4 regions of the Candidatus Pantoea communis genome follow, and region 1 is predicted to be linked to each of the others. Evidence: predicted binding sites of a transcription regulator. Region 1 holds the regulator's gene; each other region holds the start of a gene.
What was found. The regulator CRP, encoded in region 1, controls carbon source genes, mostly activating them, when cyclic AMP is high. The targets are predictions, from matches to a motif close to ATGTGANNNNNNTCACAT.
Positions count from the first base shown of each region.

Region 2: a site for CRP is predicted at 2,533-2,550, ahead of azuC (stress response protein AzuC). Genes of this name have one in related genera too.
Region 3: a site for CRP is predicted at 3,140-3,157, ahead of udp (uridine phosphorylase). Genes of this name have one in related genera too.
Region 4: a site for CRP is predicted at 2,358-2,375, ahead of F3J37_RS26805 (sugar transporter). Genes of this name have one in related genera too.

Region 1 is NZ_VWXC01000025.1:24,170-28,928, forward strand. Features, by position in the region: gene argD (bifunctional acetylornithine/succinyldiaminopimelate transaminase) at 1-488, shown strand, start outside; gene F3J37_RS24020 (YccS/YhfK family putative transporter) at 489-2,564, opposite strand; gene crp (cAMP-activated global transcriptional regulator CRP) at 2,623-3,255, opposite strand; gene F3J37_RS24030 (OsmC family protein) at 3,559-3,963, shown strand; gene F3J37_RS24035 (phosphoribulokinase) at 4,007-4,759, opposite strand, start outside.
Region 2 is NZ_VWXC01000016.1:21,954-26,712, forward strand. Features, by position in the region: gene mqo (malate dehydrogenase (quinone)) at 1-877, opposite strand, end outside; gene F3J37_RS19485 (DUF1158 domain-containing protein) at 1,408-1,650, opposite strand; gene mntP (manganese efflux pump MntP) at 1,934-2,506, shown strand; gene azuC (stress response protein AzuC) at 2,624-2,701, shown strand; gene dgcN (N-acetyltransferase DgcN) at 2,948-3,955, shown strand; gene dgcA (N-acetyl-D-Glu racemase DgcA) at 3,957-4,759, shown strand, end outside.
Region 3 is NZ_VWXC01000035.1:17,978-22,736, forward strand. Features, by position in the region: gene rmuC (DNA recombination protein RmuC) at 1-824, opposite strand, end outside; gene F3J37_RS26710 (tetratricopeptide repeat protein) at 910-2,178, opposite strand; gene udp (uridine phosphorylase) at 2,266-3,027, opposite strand; gene F3J37_RS26720 (dienelactone hydrolase family protein) at 3,328-4,164, shown strand; gene metE (5-methyltetrahydropteroyltriglutamate--homocysteine S-methyltransferase) at 4,203-4,759, opposite strand, start outside.
Region 4 is NZ_VWXC01000036.1:10,029-14,787, reverse strand. Features, by position in the region: gene F3J37_RS26815 (TetR/AcrR family transcriptional regulator) at 1-508, opposite strand, end outside; gene bhsA (multiple stress resistance protein BhsA) at 803-1,060, shown strand; gene F3J37_RS26805 (sugar transporter) at 1,123-2,307, opposite strand; gene F3J37_RS26800 (hypothetical protein) at 2,649-2,906, opposite strand; gene ynfM (multidrug efflux MFS transporter YnfM/SxtP(Kp)) at 3,074-4,330, opposite strand; gene F3J37_RS26790 (LysR family transcriptional regulator) at 4,425-4,759, shown strand, end outside.

The DNA.
Region 1 (4,759 bases):
GCATCAAGCCAGACATCATCACCACCGCGAAAGCGCTGGGCGGCGGATTCCCGGTGAGTGCGATGCTGACCACCAATGAAATCGCCTCAGTGATGGCCCCCGGCGTGCACGGCACCACCTATGGCGGCAACCCGCTGGCCTGTGCGATTGCTGAAACCGCGCTGGATATTATCAACACCCCAGAAGTGCTGGGTGGCGTAGAAGCCCGTCGTCAGCAGTTCGTTGAAGCACTGCAGGCGATCGACAGCAAATATGATCTTTTCAGTGAGATTCGCGGCAAAGGTTTACTGATTGGCGCGGCGCTGAAACCGCAGCACGCCAGCAAGGCGCGCGATATCCTCAATGCCTCGGCAGCAGAAGGGTTGATGGTTCTGACCGCGGGCACTGATGTGATTCGTTTTGTGCCGTCACTGGTTATCGAGCCGACTGACATCGAAGAAGGCATGGCGCGTTTCGCCAAAGCCATTGAGAAGGTGCTGGCGGCGTAATCAGCCTTTCGGGCGTAAAACTTTCAGCCAGCGGCCGTGATGCGGTCGCTGGCTCCAGGCCAGTGAAGAGATGGTGTGCATCACATTCAGGTGTTGCAGGATGCGCTTCACATGCTGCTCGACAATCGTTACCGGCCCTTCATTCATATTCTCCGGCGCTTCCAGAATATTGCTGTCATTGCCTGGCCCGTCATACGCCAGTCGCTGCTGACAGCGCTGCAGCGCAATTTCACAGGATTGCAGATAGCGTTCCGCCAGCTTTGGCGTCAGCATGGTGTGCTCACGCGCCAGGATCGTCATCGCGTTAATATGCTCCACAATGAACTGGCTGTGGGTGACCCACATGCGCATATCTTTCAGGTACTGCGCGTTGAAGCCCGGTTCGCTCGATGCCTGATTCAGTGAGTTGAACAGTGCATTGTGCGCCTGATTGACCCTCATGCGCTGGTAAGCCAGCTTTTCAGGAGATTGCTCCGGCCCCAGCAACATCCGCAAGGCTTCCTGATAAGCCTCCAGCGCATCATGCGCGTTGCTGCGCAGTAATCCGCTCTGCCACTGTGGCCACAGCCAGATCATACCGGCAAAGGCGATCAGGCAGCCCATCAGGGTATCCATCATGCGCGGCAACAGGAACTGCGCCCCATTCAGCGACAACAGCTGGAGCGAATACACCGCCGTCACGGTGAAGCCAATCATCGACCAGCCGTAATACTTGCGCGTGACCAGATAGCTGGCGAGGGTGATGGCCAGCATAAACAGCAGGGTGATCGATTCGGGCACTTCGAGCCGTAGCGATCCTGCGGCGATCAGCAATCCGGCAAAGGTGCCCAGTGCACGGTGCTGGATACGCACTCGTGTGGCGCTGTAGCCATTCTGGCTGACAAACATGATGGTCATCAGAATCCAATAAGGCTTGGGAATATTAAAGAACAGCGCCAGCGCACTGCCGAACATCAGCATCACCGAAATACGAGCTGCGGTGCGCAATGCAGCGGACTTGAGCGACAGATAGCTGCGCAGCGCCGGGAACAACGGCAAACGGCGCTGGCGATCGGCCATCAGGTCACGGGTGTATAACGGTTTCTGGGTGCGCAGCACACGCGCAATTCGGCTGAAATGGTAATAGCAGAAGTTGCCCACCGGATTGTCGGGATGCTGGCGCGCAATTTTTTCCAGCGCGCCGAGCTGCTTTTCCATGTGGAAGCGATCGGGCAATTGATGATAGAGAATGGCATCGGCCAACAGGCGCAGACGCGCAGAGATGGTTTTGGCATTCCAGCGGATCACCGCTTCGGCGTGACTCTGCTCGACCAGCTTTTGCACTTCTTCCGGCTGGTGCAGGCTCACCGAGATGTGCTCCTGCAAATCAAGCGCCACCTGGAAAGCCCGCGTCAGGCGCTTGTGGCTGTTATCGCGGCTGGCAGAGAGCATGTGCATCTGCTGATAGCAGGTGGTGATCAGGTCAACGGCTTTTTGCTGACGCGCCAGCAGCGGCGGCAGCGCTTTCTCGGGATCGGTAAGCTGCGTCAACAGTGTGTATTTTGCATCGCAATAATCCGCCAGTTCCCGATACAGCAGACTGAGCGTTTCGCGCATCGGCTGCTCTTTCCACAGCCAAAACCAGAACCAGTTAAACAGGCCATACCATAGCGTGCCGCCGATATACAGCAGCGGCGGCACCCACATGGGCATGCGTCCTACTAGGCTGAGGCTAAAGATGGCGGCAATCAGTGTGGCGGGCAACAAGCGACCGTGCAGCGGGCTGATTTCGCCGGTCACGCCTATCAGCAGCGGCAGCACAAACAGGATCAGCGGTAACGGAATGGCGTCACTGGTGAGAAATTGGATCAGAAAACTGGCGGTAGCAAACAGTGAGCCGCCAACAATCAGGCGTTTAAAGAAGCGCTTATGCGGTGTATCAAGACCCGCCATGTTGCAGCAGGCAGGGACTAATGAGAACAGCAGGCCTTTTTGCAGATCGCCAAACAGCCAGCCTAGTGCCACAGGCAGGCACAGCACCAGCGTTTGCCGCAGTGCGTAGTTGACCTCAGGATGATAGATGATTCGGCGCCACATCAGCTCATCGCAAACAAAAACGGCGCGATGTTGCCATCACGCCGTGGGTGATAAGAAATTAGCGGGTGCCGTAGACGACGATGGTTTTACCGTGTGCGGAGATCAGGTTCTGATCTTCCAGCATTTTCAGGATACGACCCACGGTTTCGCGTGAGCAACCCACGATCTGACCAATCTCCTGACGGGTGATTTTGATTTGCATCCCGTCGGGGTGCGTCATCGCATCGGGTTGTTTCGCCAGATTAAGCAGTGTTTGCGCGATACGGCCCGTCACATCGAGGAAGGCAAGGTTGCCCACTTTCTCGGAAGTGACTTGCAGACGACGCGCCATTTGCGACGAAAGTCGCATTAAAATATCCGGGTTTACCTGAATCAGCTGACGGAATTTTTTGTAGGAAATTTCAGCCACTTCGCAGGCAGTCTTAGCACGTACCCAGGCACTACGTTCCTGGCCTTCTTCAAACAGGCCGAGTTCGCCGATGAAGTCTCCCTGATTGAGGTAGGAGAGAATCATCTCTTTGCCTTCTTCATCTTTGATCAGAACCGCAACGGAACCTTTCACGATGTAGTACAGCGTTTCCGCTTTCTCACCCTGATGGATGAGCGTGCTTTTGGACGGATATTTGTGAATATGGCAATGGGACAGGAACCATTCGAGTGTAGGGTCTGTTTGCGGTTTGCCGAGAACCATTCGCTATTATCCTCTGTTGTAATCGTGCCCAAAACACAGGGGGCAGTTTTCCCTGTCAGGCGGTGTAATCGTCGAGCGTTTCCAGTAAAGGAAAATTATTTCCGGGTGATTCTTAAGCTACGCTTTTGATTCTTCCCGCCTTCGTCTGTGATGACGAAAATATTTTCAGCACTGTTTGTAGCACAGCTTTTGCAAGCTGTCTTCTGTTGTCTCGCTTCAGCAACAGGCGGAAGAGTCTGGATTGCTGTTTATCAAGTGAAAGCGTACTCTGGCGGCAAAACCGCCACTTCAGGAGAAAGAATAATGCAGGCACGAGTGAAATGGGTGGAAGGGCTGACCTTTCTCGGAGAATCCTCATCAGGCCATCAGGTATTAATGGACGGTAACTCGGGTGATAAAGCGCCAAGCCCGATGGAGATGGTTTTGATGGCAGCAGGCGGCTGTAGCGCGATTGACGTGGTATCGATCCTGCAAAAAGGCCGAAATGATGTGGCTGACTGCGAGGTGAAACTTACGTCCGAGCGCCGTGAAGAAGCGCCACGTATTTTTACGCAAATCAACCTGCATTTTATCGTTAGCGGCACAGCGCTAAGCGATAAAGCGGTGGCGCGGGCCGTCGATCTGTCGGCGGAGAAGTATTGCTCGGTGGCGATCATGCTCGGCAATAGTGTGAAAATGACGCACAGTTACGAAGTGATTGAGCGATAACATAAGTGGGCGGCCAAACGGCCGCCGCTACAGAATTTCTGGATTATTCAATCCGTTTACCTTCAATCAGCCGCTGCACCAGTGGCGTCATGATTAACTCCATTGCCAGCCCCATTTTGCCGCCCGGCACCACCAGTGTGTTCATATGCGAAATGAACGAGCCCTGGATCATCGCCAGCAGGTAAGGGTAAGCAATGCCTTCCAGTCCACGGAAGTGAATCACCACAAAGCTTTCATCGAGTGACGGAATTTCACGTGCGGCAAATGGGTTGGACGTATCCACCGTAGGTACACGCTGGAAGTTGATGTGGGTGCGCGAGAACTGCGGCGTGATGAAGTTGATATAATCCTCCATTGAACGCACCACTGAATCCATCACCGCTTCACGGGAATGGCCGCGCTCGCTGGTGTCGCGCACCAGCTTTTGAATCCACTCCAGATTGACAATCGGCACCACGCCGACCAGCAAATCGACATGCTCGGCGACGTTGTGCTGCTGTGTAACCACGCCACCGTGTAATCCTTCATAGAACAGCACGTCAGTGTTTTCCGGCAGCGGCTGCCAGGGCGTAAAGGTGCCCGGCACCTGATTCCACGGCACCGCTTCGTCGTAGGTGTGCAGATATTTGCGCGATTCACCTAGCCCGGTTTTTCCGTAATGCTTAAACGTCTGTTCCAGCAGCCCGAAGTCATTGGCTTCCGGACCGAAGTAGCTAATATGACGGCCCAGATCGCGTGCCTTACGGATCGCCATATCCATTTCTGGACGGGTATAACGGTGAAAACTGTCACCTTC
Region 2 (4,759 bases), on a different contig from region 1:
TCACGAGGAAGGAACCGCCCACCGGGAAACCGGCGTAGCCTTTCACTTCCGGGATGCCGGATTTTTGCAGCAGTGGCAACGCCGCACCGCCCGCACCGATAAACAGCTGGCGCGTGGTCAGCAGGCGATTTTCACCGCTGGCCAGATTGTGTAGCGTCACTTGCCAGCGGCCATCGCTCAGGCGCTTGATATCACGCACTTCCTGACGCAGACGCAGGCGGAAATTGGCTTTCTTCTGTAAAGAGGCAATCAGTTGACGCGTCACTTCACCGAAGTTGACGTCGGTGCCCATTTCGGTCCAGGTGGCCGCCACTTTCTGTTTGCTGTCACGGCCATTCATCACCAGCGGAATCCACTGGGTGATCTGGTCGCGATCTTCTGAATAGTTCATGCCACGGAACAGGGTACTTTTTTGCAGCGCCTGGAAACGTTTGCGCAGGAACTCAACGTTATCGTCGCCCCAGACGAAGCTCATGTGCGGCGTACTGTGGATAAAGCTTTTTGGATTGCGCAGGTTGCCTTTCTGAACGTGGTACGCCCAGAACTGACGAGAAATCTGGAACGATTCGTTGATCGCCACCGCTTTTGCAATGTCGATGCTGCCATCCGCCTTCTGCGGCGTATAGTTCAGCTCGGCCAACGCAGCGTGACCGGTCCCGGCATTATTCCAGCCATTGGAGGATTCCACCGCGACATCGTCGAGGCGTTCCACCATCTCAATCGACCAGTCCGGCTCCAGATCCTGCAGCCATGCGCCAAGGGTGGCACTCATCACGCCTGCGCCGATCAGCAGTACGTCGACATCCTTTCGTTCCTGAAGGTTTGCGCTATCCATACCAGCGGCGGCGAGCGCCAGGTTTACCGCAGTAGTACTCATGAGGCGACATCTCCTCTCTCTGTTGACCTGAAGTTCAACAGGTTCGCAGGCGAAACAGCCACGCTTCTTTCGAGCGCGTCGCGCTATTTCTCAAAGGTTAAGACTCAGGTTTAAGTCAGGGGACGATAACGGTTAACTGCACGTTATGCATATGCATTTGAATATAACATTCTCGTATCGGAATTAAACGTTTGTTTATTTTTTAAAGGCCGAAATGATTCAGCATAAGAATTAATCAGCTCGACCCCGTTGTCATAAGGGATTTTTATCCCTTAATCAGAGGGTTATGGTAATGCAGTTGTTGCGATATTGTGAGAGGAATGCACAGGGTAATGTTCGGAGAGTGAGCGGCATCACACTTTAAGTGTATGATTAATATCAATTTGTAGTGGATTGATTTTTTATGCGGTTTTTATGTTGCGTGATATTTCGCCAGATCGTGTAAAACTAATGTTACATTTCTGTGAGTATTAATTTTTCGCCGCGTCAGACAGTGGTCAGAGGAAAAAAGCATTACGCGGCGGTGGGGATCACTGCTTAGCGAGGCGACGCCATGCAAAGCGGATGACAAAAAATTCAATCGCGCCCAGCAGCAGGAACCACAGGCAAAACACGATAGTGTAGAGCTGATTCAGGTCCTGCAAATGCAGCATCTCCTGAATCCGTCTGGATAATTCCAGGCCGAATTGCGGCGCGGGCAATAGCAGCGCGGAGAGAAAGCCCAGCAGCAGGATTCCGCCAGGGATAATCAGCGTTTCAAACGGGTTTTTCATCGCAGGTTTCCTATCAATTAGCGCGGGCATTAGCGCATAAAAGCGTGCTGGCGTGCAATCCCTGTGCCGGGTCACCCTAAGAAAATTCTTCTATTCCATCCACTTAGCGTCATAAATAGCGCAAGTTAAGAGTTATAGCCTTTGCTATACTTAAATCCATGATTTTACTGTCTTTTTTTTGGTGATTTTGCGTGCTAGACTGCGCGCACTTTTTCATTACTGAACAATAGATGCGGAAAATCGCTCGCTTGAAGGCATTTTTCGCGGCATTGATTGAAAACCCATGACATTTATCGCAACTCTGATTCTGGCCTTTGGTATGTCGATGGACGCTTTCGCCGCAGCACTGGGCAAAGGCGCGTCGCTGCATCGCCCGAACTTCAAAGAAGCGCTGCGCACCGGCCTGATCTTTGGTGTGATTGAAATGCTGACGCCGCTGATTGGCTGGGCGATTGGCCTGGCGGCCAGTCGCTACATCATGGCATGGGATCACTGGGTGGCCTTTGCCCTGTTAACCGTTCTTGGCGGCCGCATGATGATGGAAGGTTTCCGTCAGACGGCGGATGAACCCTGCGAAGCACCACAGCGTCATGGCTTTATGGTCTTAGCATTGACCGCGGTGGCTACCAGTCTTGATGCGCTGGCGGTGGGCGTCGGCCTGGCATTCCTGCAGGTGAATATTGTGCTTACCGCGCTGACCATTGGTGCCGCTACCACCATCATGGCCACGACTGGCGTGATGGTGGGTCGCTTTATCGGTCCGGTGATGGGTAAATGGGCGGAAGTGCTGGGTGGACTGGTACTGATCAGCATCGGCTGCACCATCCTTAATCAACATCTCAACCTCTTCGGCTAATTCAGGCATCTGCCAAACCCCTCATTTTGTGATCTGGCTCAAAAATAATTGCGTGAAAAACGCGCGTTAGTTATACTTTTCGCGTATTTCTTCAACAATTTTTGAGCCAGGTATCCAATGAAACGTTTTTTCCGCTACGTGTTTCGTGCATATGTTGAGACTTTCAAGCACGTCCCACCAGGCGCACTGCATTAATCGCATTTATACCCTCGATAATCGCGGTCAGGGATCGACCTGTGGTTATCAATGATTTTCTTATCTCCCCCGCTCAATAACGCCTCGAATTTTCTCTCTATCAATGGCTTAGTACCCTTAACCATCAGTTTTGGATCTGGCTATAGCCTGATGTTATACCCCGCTACCAAACAAGCATTCGTCACCTCTTAACCCGCATGGAATAGTTGATTCAGACCCTCTAACCCGTCTGAAACGAGAAACATCATGCTGATCCCTCAACCCTATTTATTGTTCCTTGGCGATGTCACCGATCCACTGGCCGCTAAAACGGCGCGCGGCATTCACGTCTGGCGCCCTGAGCAGTGCGTCGGCGAAATTAAACTGCCGGGCTGTACTGTCAGCTTAGGTCTGGACGTACTCGATATCGCCACGGCAAAAGAACGTGGCGCAAAAACGCTGGTACTGGGCACCGCCAATGCCGGTGGTTATCTGCCGGAGCACTGGCTCGATACCGTTAAAGGTGCGATCAAAGCAGGCATGAACGTGGCGAGCGGCTTGCACCATCGCCTGGTGGATGAGCCAGAGCTGGTGGCGTTAGCCCAGGAGTTTGGCGTTGAGCTGTTTGACCTGCGCCATATGCGTCCAAAACTGAATGTTGGCAGCGGTAAAAAGCGTACAGGTAAGCGTGTACTTACTGTCGGTACGGACTGCTCAGTCGGCAAGATGTACACCTCGCTGGCGCTGGAAGCGGCAATGCGTGAACGCGGCATGAAGGCGGATTTCCGCGCCACCGGACAAACCGGCATTCTGGTTGCTGGTGAAGGCATCGCGATTGATGCGGTGATTGCCGATTTCATCGCCGGTGCTGTAGAAGCCCTGTCACCCGCCAATGATGCCGACCACTGGGATATCGTTGAAGGTCAGGGCTCGCTGTTCCATCCTTCTTATGCGGGCGTCAGCATGGGTCTGATTCACGGTGCGCAGCCGCACTGGCTGGTGATGTGTCACGAAATGGGCCGTCCGCACATGCGTCATTTACCGCATCAGCCGATGGTGAGTTTGAAAGATTGCGTGGAGGCCAACCTGCGCGCGGCCGATGTCACCAGCGATAATGTGCAACTGGCCGGTTTTGCCATCAACACCTCCAACTACAGCGAAGAAGAAGCTCGCGCCTATTGTGCGGAAGTTAGCGCTGAATTCGGCGTGCCGGCCACCGATCCGGTGCGTTTTGGTATCGCGGATATCGCCGCCCTGCTGCAGGAGCGTGGCTAAGATGCGGCGCATGCAGATTGAAGTGCTGGAGCTGCCGCTGGCGCGTCCTTTCGCTATTTCGCGTGGCACGCGTACCGCCGTCACTGTCATTCGCGTCACGCTGGAGCAGAACGGCTTTATTGGTCGTGGCGAGTGCACGCCGACACCGCGTTACGATGAAACACCAGATAGCGTCGAGGCGCAGCTGGAAGCGATGCGTAAGGATGTCGAAGCGGGCTTAAGCCGAATCGATCTGCAAAGCCGTTTATCTGCCGGTTCAGCGCGTAATGCGCTGGACTGTGCGCTGTGGCGCCTTGATGCCGCGCTGGCGAAGCAGACACTGTGGCAGCAGTGCGAACGCACTGCACCGCCTTCGGTGATCACGGCGGAGACCTTAAGCCTCGACTCCATCGAAAACATGGCAGCTGCCGCCGCTGACGCGGTATCGCGTGGTGCCATCCTGCTGAAAATCAAACTGAATCGTGACGAGATTTTAGAGAAAGTGGCGGCCATCAGAAAGGCTGCGCCACGTGCCACCTTGATCATTGACGCCAACGAAGCCTGGTCGGGCGTCGATCTGCAAAGCCTGCTTATCGCGCTGCAAGCGTACAACATCGCCATGGTTGAACAGCCGCTGCCTGCCGGACAAGACCAGGATCTGCAACGGTTTAACCACCCGATCCCGGTGTGCGCCGATGAGAGTTGCCACACGCGTGAAGACATCGCCGAGCTGCGTAATCGCTACGAGATGATCAACATCAAGCTGGATAAGTGCGGCGGCCTGACCGAAGCCTTAGCGATGGTCGAAGAAGCGCAAAAGCTGGA
Region 3 (4,759 bases), on a different contig from region 1:
AACCGCACGATCACATCCGGTTGCATCCTGCCCTGCTGCTCCAGCTGCACGCTGACCTGCGTCTGGTATTCGTAGCCTTCACGCAGACCGGAGGCTTCCAGCACCCGCGCCAGCACCACTTCGCCCCAATTGCCCTGGATTTTATTGTCGCCTTTTAGCGCTTTGGTGAGGTTGACCGCTTCCTGCGCCATTTGCGCGTTCAGCTGCTGCAGTTGACGAATTTCATGGGCCAGCGTGTGGCGTTCGCGGGCTTCCTGGCCAAAGCTATCCGTCACCTGGCGACGGAAACCATCCAGCTGTTCACGCAGCGGACCAATCAACCCGTTGAGGCTTTGCCGATTCTGCTCATCCACCCGACGTCCGCTGTTTTCAAAGATGCGGTTGGCCAGATTCTCAAACTGTGCGCTGAGACGCTGTTCGCTGTTAGTGAGCAGGCGCTGCTTCTCTTCTGCGCCAAAACGCGTCTCTTCTAAACGGATGGTGACTTCACGCAGTTCAGCTTCTTGCGCACTGTTCACTTCCAGCTGATTGCGCAGTTCCCGGCTGAGCTGCTCGCTTTCGCCACGCCAGTAATCGAGCTGTTGCAGCCGTTCCTGTGCACCGCTAAGCGTGCCATGAAGCTGCCGCAGTTCTTGCTCGCGCTGCTGAATTTGTTGTTGTAACTGTTCGAGCTGCTGCTGCTGACGCTGTTGCGCCTCTTCCAGCAGGCGGCGTTCGGTAGTGAAGCTGGCGTGCTGGTGCCCGGCACGCAACTGGGCCAAAATCCAGCCGAGGCCCAGTCCGGCCAGCGCCAGCGCACCGCTAATGATAAGTTGCTGATCCATAATCCCCCCGCGGATCGTTTCGCTGAGGGAAAAGGTAAGTCGCTACTGTATGAATGTCCAGACTGTTGTGTAGCTGGCAGATGATTTACAGCGCTTTCACCGTCAAATCACCCGCCTTCCACGCATCAATCAGGAAAAACGGCATCGGCAACAGCCATTCACTGCCCTTCACTTTGGCGGGATAGCACCAGCTTTGTCCGTTGTGAGTGAGTTCAACCTGCTGCCAGCCGTTATCAGCATTCTCCACCTTGCCCGCCATGCTGGAATACCCTGCGTTGCTGCCGACGTGAAAACGCTCGGTTTGCCAGCGAATTGGCGGATGTGCGGGCCACGCCTGGGCATGATGGAATCGGAAGATGTCATCATGATTCAGCAGGCTTTCGCGCACCGTCGGCCACAACGCCACTTTGAGGAAGTATTGATCGGTGAAGCGTTCACTGCCGCTGTACTGGGCGATAAAGTCGCGTATCTGCTGTTCAACGTTGTGGAATACGCCATGACAGCCGCCCCACATGCCTGCCAGCAGCAGTTCGGTATGCGTAAAGTAGTCACGCATGTGATGGAACCAGCAGGGCGATTGCAGCCAAGCTTCTACCGCCGCCACTTCACGCTCCGACAGCAGGGAGTCCGCATCTCGCACGATATAACGCTTTACGCATGGATCATCCATCACCAGAAAGCGCCACAGCGTCGGGAATATGGTCTTCTCATGTGACATATCCACTAACTGGACATTTGACTGCTTCAGACGCTGCCAGACGTGTTGCGGCACGCTGTCGTCAAGATAGATGCGACACATCCAACCGGGATAGAACTCGCGCGCAACCTCGATATTCTTGATCAGCGTTTCACAGTAGCGTGGTTGGCCACCATACAGACTGAAAGAGATGATATTTTCAGTTGGATTGGTGGGATTGAAAGACGGCGGCGCTTCTGCGGGATACGCCACTGTGTGGCCCTGACGAAAGATCGCGTCAGACTTCTCCAGCGACTCACGGCCGTAACGTGCCACTTCATCGTGCTTTTCCAGCCAGCCACACACTTCGGTTAAGCCATCAAGCCAGGTGTCGGAAGCCTGCGCACGCTGCGCTGACGATGCCTGATAGATCTTTTGATAAGTTTTGTAGGATTTTTTGTACTCCCCCACGCGCATTAGCGTCAGCGCATAGTCACTCAGTACCTGCATGTTTTGCGGCATGACGCGCAAAACCTCTTCACAGCACTGACGTGCCACGGGGAAATCAGAGGCCGCCATCGCCTGGCGGAAACGCGCTGCCACGCTCTCAATGCGAGACTGAGCAGCCGTGGAAGGATGATTAAAGGCAGGACGCGGAGCAGAAACCGTTTTGCGCATAGTTGTTTTCTCAGTATCAGCTGAAAAACGTGCGCAATGTGATGGCAGCAGGGAATTCCTTATCCGTAATACCTGCTGCCTTGCGCACTAAATTAAGCGACGCGCGGCTTCTACAACAATTTTCACCGCATCGCTTTCGGTCTGTTTCATGGTCGCGGCATCCGGGATCTCTTTTTGCGTACGGTTAACGATAACACCCGCCACCATGCCCGCTCGCAGCCCCTGACTGGCGCACATGGTTAACAGTGTAGCGGATTCCATCTCATAGTTAAGAACCCCCATTTGCTGCCACTCTTGCATTGAGCCCTGAAAGCGATTCACCACACGTCCTGAGAACGTGTCGTAACGTTCCTGCCCCGGATAGAAGGTGTCAGATGAAGCGGTGATACCAATGTGCGTTTTGGCACCGCAGGCTTCTGCTGCGGCCACCAGCGCGGTGGTGCAGGTGAAATCGGCCACTGCCGGGAACTCCATCGGCGCAAAGTGCAGGCTGGCACCGTCAAGACGCACCGAAGCAGTAGTCACCAGCACGTCGCCTACATTGATATTCGGCTGGATCGCCCCGGTCGTGCCCACACGCAGGAAAGTGCGTACGCCGAGCTGCGCCAGTTCTTCCACGGCAATAGAGGTCGATGGACCGCCGATCCCGGTAGAACAGACCACTACCGGCTTGCCATCCACTTCCGCCAGGTAAGTGGTGAATTCACGGTGCGAAGCCAGATGCTGCGGATTATCCATCAGCGCAGCGATTTTTTTCACACGCTCCGGATCGCCGGGAACGATAGCCAGTGTGGCTCCTTTCAGATCGGCTTTAGTGATACCAAGGTGGAAAACGTCAGACTGGGCCATAACAGACTCCTGATAGATAAGGGATATGCGTGTCACTCTACGCCAGAGCGCCATATAAATATGTGATTTATTTCACCATCGACAATGAAACTTACATTATCAGAAAATTATTATGTGATTCACATCACACATTGCAGCTCAGCAATTCTGAATTGCTACAAGCGGTGCTGTGTAAGTTCGGGTGGCAGTGTTAATAGAGAAGAAGAACATAAGTACACATCCCTCTGAACCCTACGTCAGCCTTGCTCCTGAAGCAGGCTATAGTTACGTGATTGCGCATTTGCTAGCACGGAGAGAACCATGAAAACCGAAGACAATATGGCACAAAAATCAGTAGCCGGTGGCTTTGCCCCTGCCGTTCAGCCCATCGCCAGCAGCACCATCACCACCGTCAGTGACGCTATTCACACCGGTGAAACTTCTGTTCCCAGCCAGGGAGAAAACCTTCCGGCTTATTATGCTCGCCCCAAATCCTATGAAGGCAAACTACCGGTAATTCTGGTGGTGCAGGAGATTTTTGGCGTTCATGAACATATTAAAGATATCTGCCGTCGTCTGGCGCTGGAAGGCTATCTGGCGGTCGCACCTGAACTCTACTTCCGTGAAGGCGATCCCGGTGACTACAGTGATATCCCGACACTGTTCAAAGAACTGGTCAGCAAGGTGCCTGATTCTCAGGTGCTGTCCGATCTCGATCACGTTGCCAACTGGGCCGCACGCCACGATGGCGATATTCGTCGCATGGCCATCACGGGCTTCTGCTGGGGCGGACGCATCAGTTGGCTGTTCGCCGCGCACAATCCGCAGGTGCGGGCGGCAGCGGCCTGGTATGGTCGGTTAGAGGGTGAGAAAACCCTCAAACAACAAAAACATCCTATCGATGTAGCCGTCGATCTTAACGCACCGGTGCTCGGATTGTACGGCGGTCAGGATGAGAGCATCCCGTTAGAGAGCATTGATAAGATGCGTCAGGCACTGCATGCCGCCAATGCCAAAGCGGAAATCGTGGTGTATCCGGAAGCGGGACACGCGTTTAATGCCGATTATCGCCCAAGCTACCATGCTGACTCAGCCGCTGATGGCTGGGTACGAATGCTGGCCTGGTTTAAGCAGTATGGCGTTGCACCCAACGCGTAATAACAAGGGGCGCTGCAAGGCGCCCCTGTTTCTCACGATTAAGCCGATTCTGCGCGCAGCTTTTTCGCGGCGGTCACCATGTTCGCCAGCGCCTGCCGGGTTTCACTCCAGCCACGGGTTTTCAGACCGCAGTCCGGGTTGACCCACAAACGTGCGGGCGGAATGCTTTGCGCCGCTTTGTGCAGCAGATCTTCAATCCATTCGACGCTGGGTACGTTCGGGGAGTGTATGTCATACACACCTGGCCCAATTTCGTTCGGGTATTCAAACGCTTTAAACGCATCCAGCAATTCCATATCCGAGCGTGAGGTTTCGATGGTAATCACGTCCGCGTCCAGTGCCGCTATCGATTCCATGATGTCATTGAACTCGCAATAACACATGTGCGTGTGGATCTGCGTTTCATCCTGCGCCACAGCCGCGTTGAGGCGGAAGGCATCCACTGCCCAGGTCAGGTACGCCGCCCAATCCGACTGGTGCAAGGGTAAGCCTTCGCGCAGCGCGGGTTCATCAATCTGGATGATCCCGATCCCGGCTTTTTCCAGGTCTTCCACTTCATCACGCAGCGCCAGTGCAATCTGTTTAGCAAGGGTTT
Region 4 (4,759 bases), on a different contig from region 1:
ACGTAACGCTGTTGGCACACTGCGGCAATTCGCCACGCTGTTGCCGGACATCCAGAAATTGCTGCAAAGCCCGTTCCTGTGCATGGTGCTGCTTAGCCAGCATCTGTGCAATCTCGTCTGAGCCTGAAGAGAGCGCACTGGAGGTGCAGATAAAGAAACAGCCAGCGGGCTTATCACACTCGGTAAAACAGGCTGCAGTAGCACGAAAATAGGCCTCAATCGCGGCTTTGACATCGAGTGTTTCATCCTTAAGCACCTGATTACGCTGCGCGCTGAAGGTATCGATGTAGCGCTGCATTGCTGCGCGGAACAAGCCTTCCTTATTCTCAAACTCCGCGTAAAGCGTCGGCGCTTTCGCCCCCGTTGCGTTCACCAAATCTGACAGCGAGGTGCCTTCATAACCGTGTGCCCAAAACAACATTAATGCTTTATCCAGCGCATCGTTGCGATCAAACACTTTGGGGCGACCACGCGTTTTGCGATTAAGCGTGTCGGTCATTTGCGTCATAGGGACACTTCACTGCATGAAGAACATGTAATTAAATTACCGATCGCTAACTAAATATGCAAGCGCAGCCGACATTCCCTCTCATTCACTTTGCCCGTTTGTGCTTTACCTGCGGCACAACACTCATATCGATAAGTGAAAAAGGGCGCTAAAGCCCATAATCACGCCACTTCTTAATAAAATAATGACCGTTAATAAAATGATTGACGAGATGCCCGCTTCGGCGCTAGCATTTAATTAACGGTTGTTAACTTAATTCAGCCGACCCCTTTCATCTGCATAAGAGAGACGATCATGAAAAGCATCAAAATGGTATTAGCCGCAGTCGCACTGTCATCCATCGCATTTGGTAGCATGGCTGCTGAATTAGTGAATCAGGCACCATTGAACCAGCAGCAAATTGGTGTGGTGAGTGCATCAGGTAGCACTAACCTGACTTCACTGGAGAACCAGCTATCGGAGAAGGCGAATGCTGCCGGAGCAAAGTCGTTCCGCATCACTTCGACCTCTGGCAACAACAAGCTAAATGGCACAGCGGTAATTTATAACTAATCACCAAAGCGCAAAGAATGGCGCAGGGGCGCACCGATGTGGGCCCCTGGTTATGAAGCGGATTATCCGTTTGAACGGAGTTGCGGATACCGACGGAAGATGGTGATACACCAGAACAACGCAACCAGTCCAATTAACCCCCCCACGTTACCCACATCCGACATTTTCATATGCAGGCTGACCTGGTTACCCAACAGGGCACCCGCACCAATCCCGATGTTATAAATCCCTGAAAACAAGGACATCGCCACATCGGTGGCATCCGGTGCCAGTGACAGCACACGAACCTGCATCGCCAGGCCGATCATCATCATTGCCATGCCCCAGAAAATGCACAGCAGCGAAATGGCTGCAGGGCGCACGGCGGCAAACAGCAACAGCCCCATACTCAACGTGATGATGCCAATCGCGGCGAGTAACATCGCTGAGGGGAATTTGTTGCCCAGCGTACTGAACAGCACGCTGCCGATAATCCCGGCTGAACCGAACAGCAACAGCAGTAAGGTCGTGAAGTTCTCATCCGCATTCGCGACCACCTGCATAAAGGGTTCGATGTAGCTGTAAGCGGTGTAGTGCGCGGTGACCACCAGCGTCACCAGAATATACATTGCTACTAACGCCGGACGGCGGAACAGCATCGGTACGCTACTCAGTGAGCCAGTGTGCTCGCTCGGCAGACGTGGCAGTATCCGCACCAGCAAAATTAGCAGCACCAACGCTGACAAGCCGATCATGCCGAAAGTGGTGCGCCAGCCGAGGTATTGCCCAACGATACGGCCAATGGGCACGCCCAACACCATCGCCAATGCCGTACCGGTTGCCAGCATACTCAACGCCTGGGTTTTTTTGCCAGCCGGTGCAACACGAATCGCGAGTGAAGCGGTAATCGACCAGAATACCGCGTGCGCCAGTGCGATGCCGATGCGCGAAATCAACAGCGAGGTGAAATCCCATGCCACGGACGAAAGCACATGGCTGGCGATAAACAGAATGAACAACACCGACAGCAGCAGACGGCGTTCTATATTCCGCGTCAGTAGCATTAACGGCAGGGATAACAGCGCAACGACCCATGCATAAATGGTCAGCATAATACCGACATCAGCGGTCTTCATGGCGTAGCTCGCCGCTATATCCGACAACAGGCCAACAGGTACAAATTCAGTGGTATTAAAGACAAAGGCGGCAATCGCCAGCAGCACAACGCGTAGCCAGGCTGTTTTACGTGAGACGGTAGTCGGTTGCATGGGGTTCAAATCGATCTGACAGCGAGTGAGGGGGCGAAACGAGCCCGGTTAAGTGACCTGCATCACAAATTGGGGCTATTGTGGAGCATTAATGAGCGGATGAAAACCATATAGACCGTTTTTATTCCTGAATATTTTTTATCGCTGAAGACCTGGTTAATAGCCTGAGGTTATTATCAATTCTTGCTTTTTGGCTAAGGGGTGAACGCAGGCAGGAACAATCAAAGCGTAGCGCTTTACGATTCCGTGATGAGGAAGTCGGCTGTTTCTGTATGAGAATGATGCGACAGCCGTACTTAACAACACGCCTTAAGCGCTACGCGATTGTCAGACCAGCATTATCAGAGTTGCACCATGTGTTTTAGCGCCACGCTATGCTGAGTGGTCAGGCTTTTTTTTACCGCCACCGGGCAACAATGCTCGCATCCCATCGCATTGGAATAGAATTTACGGGCTTGTTGAATGGCGGCCGTGGCGGTGTAGAAAGTCCCGAGAAAGCGCCGTGCACCATCGGAAGGGAGGAACGGGCAGCCTGTTGCATGTACCACATGGTTGTCGTTATAGCCTGCATGCTTATCGACGTAATAATAGAGTTGCATCTAACGTCCTCATTGCTGTGAAAAAAGAAAATCTAACTATTGTTGGAATAAAATGGATTATAGCGACGAATTGTCGTTTTGTTTTAAGTGGGACTAGTTGAAAGCGCGATTCTGACGGCTTAAGCGAGAAGCGGGGCGCAGCGGCCCCGTCGTTTAGATGAAAGGTATTACAGTTTTCGGCACTGTAAACGCCAGCCGACGAACAAGGCCAGCAACAGCAACACACTGATGAACAGCGTCACGCCCGTCCAGCCATAGCTGTGCCAGAACACACCGCCTAACGTGCCCGCCACGCTGGAACCCACGTAGTAGCTGAACAGATAAAGTGACGATGCCTGGCCTTTGGCGCGGCGTGCGCGTGGACCAATCCAACCGCTGGCAACGGAGTGCGCGGCAAAAAAACCCGCTGTAAACAGCATCATGCCGGGCAGTATCAGCCAGAGTGATTCAAAGGCGGTGAGCAACAACCCAGCCAGCATAATGGTGGTGGCGCCAATCATTACCGGACCACGGCCAAAGCGGCTGGTCATCGCGCCTGCTTTAGGAGAACTCCACGAGCCGGTCAGATAAACCACCGACAGCAGCCCCACCACCGCCTGGCTTAGCGACCAGGGTGCGCTCAACAAACGGTAGCCAATGTAATTAAACAGCGTCACAAACGCGCCCATCAGCAGGAAACCTTCTGCAAACAGGAACGGCAAACCCTTGTCGCGCCAGTGCAGGCGGAAATTGATAAATAAACTGCGCGGTCGCAACGAAGCGGGACGGAAATGACGTGATGCCGGCAGAATCTTCCAGAACATCAGTGCGCCTGCTAGCGAGAAGCAACCGATCACCCCAATGGCTACACGCCATGAGAAGAAATCGGTCAGCACCCCGGTGAGCAAGCGTCCGCTCATGCCGCCAATTGAATTGCCGCTGATGTACAGCCCCATCGAGAAGGCAATAACACGGGGATGAATCTCTTCACTTAAATAAGTCATACCGACCGCTGCCACACCGCTAAGAGACAACCCAATCAGTGCACGCATCATCAAAATGCCTTGCCAACTGGTCATGGTGGCCGAAATCAACGTGCAAATGGCGGCGAGCATTAAAGCAGTGACCATCACCGACTTACGCCCGATGGCATCGGAGAGCGGGCCGGTCACCAGCAAGCCTAACGCCATCAACCCCGTTGAGAGTGACAATGAAATACTGCTCTCAGCGGGAGAGACGCCAAACTGTTGTGACAGCACGGGCAGAATCGGCTGCACACAATACAGCAGCGCGAAGGTAGCCAATCCTGCAGAGAATAAGGCCAGCGTGACGCGCATAAACTGCGGCGATCCACGTTCAATCCATTCGGAGGAGGCTACGGTTGAATCAGGCTTAGCGGACAACTCGTCTTCACGAATTGTCACTGCCTGGGAAGAGCGACTCACGGAATATCCTTAGATGAGAAACGGTCTGATTACTGTAGGAAAATGGGAATAGGTTGTACAATATATTAATAATCTCAAATGAGACGTTTAAAGTATGAATATTGAGTTGCGCCATCTGCGATATTTCATCGCCGTTGCGGAAGAGCTGCACTTTGGCCGCGCGGCACAGCGGCTAAATATCTCCCAACCGCCGCTCAGTCAACAGATTCAGCAGCTGGAGCATGAGATTGGCGCACAGCTGTTTACCCGCACTAATCGCAGCGTGCAGATCACACCTGCCGGTCAGTTGTTTTTACAGGATGCGCGCGTCATTTTGCTGCAGGTTGAACAAGCCGCCAGTAGGGCAGCGCGTGTGCACAGTGGACAGGAAGGCGAGCTGCGTATTGGTTTCACCTCTTCCGCACCCTTCACCGGCCTGGTTTCGGACGC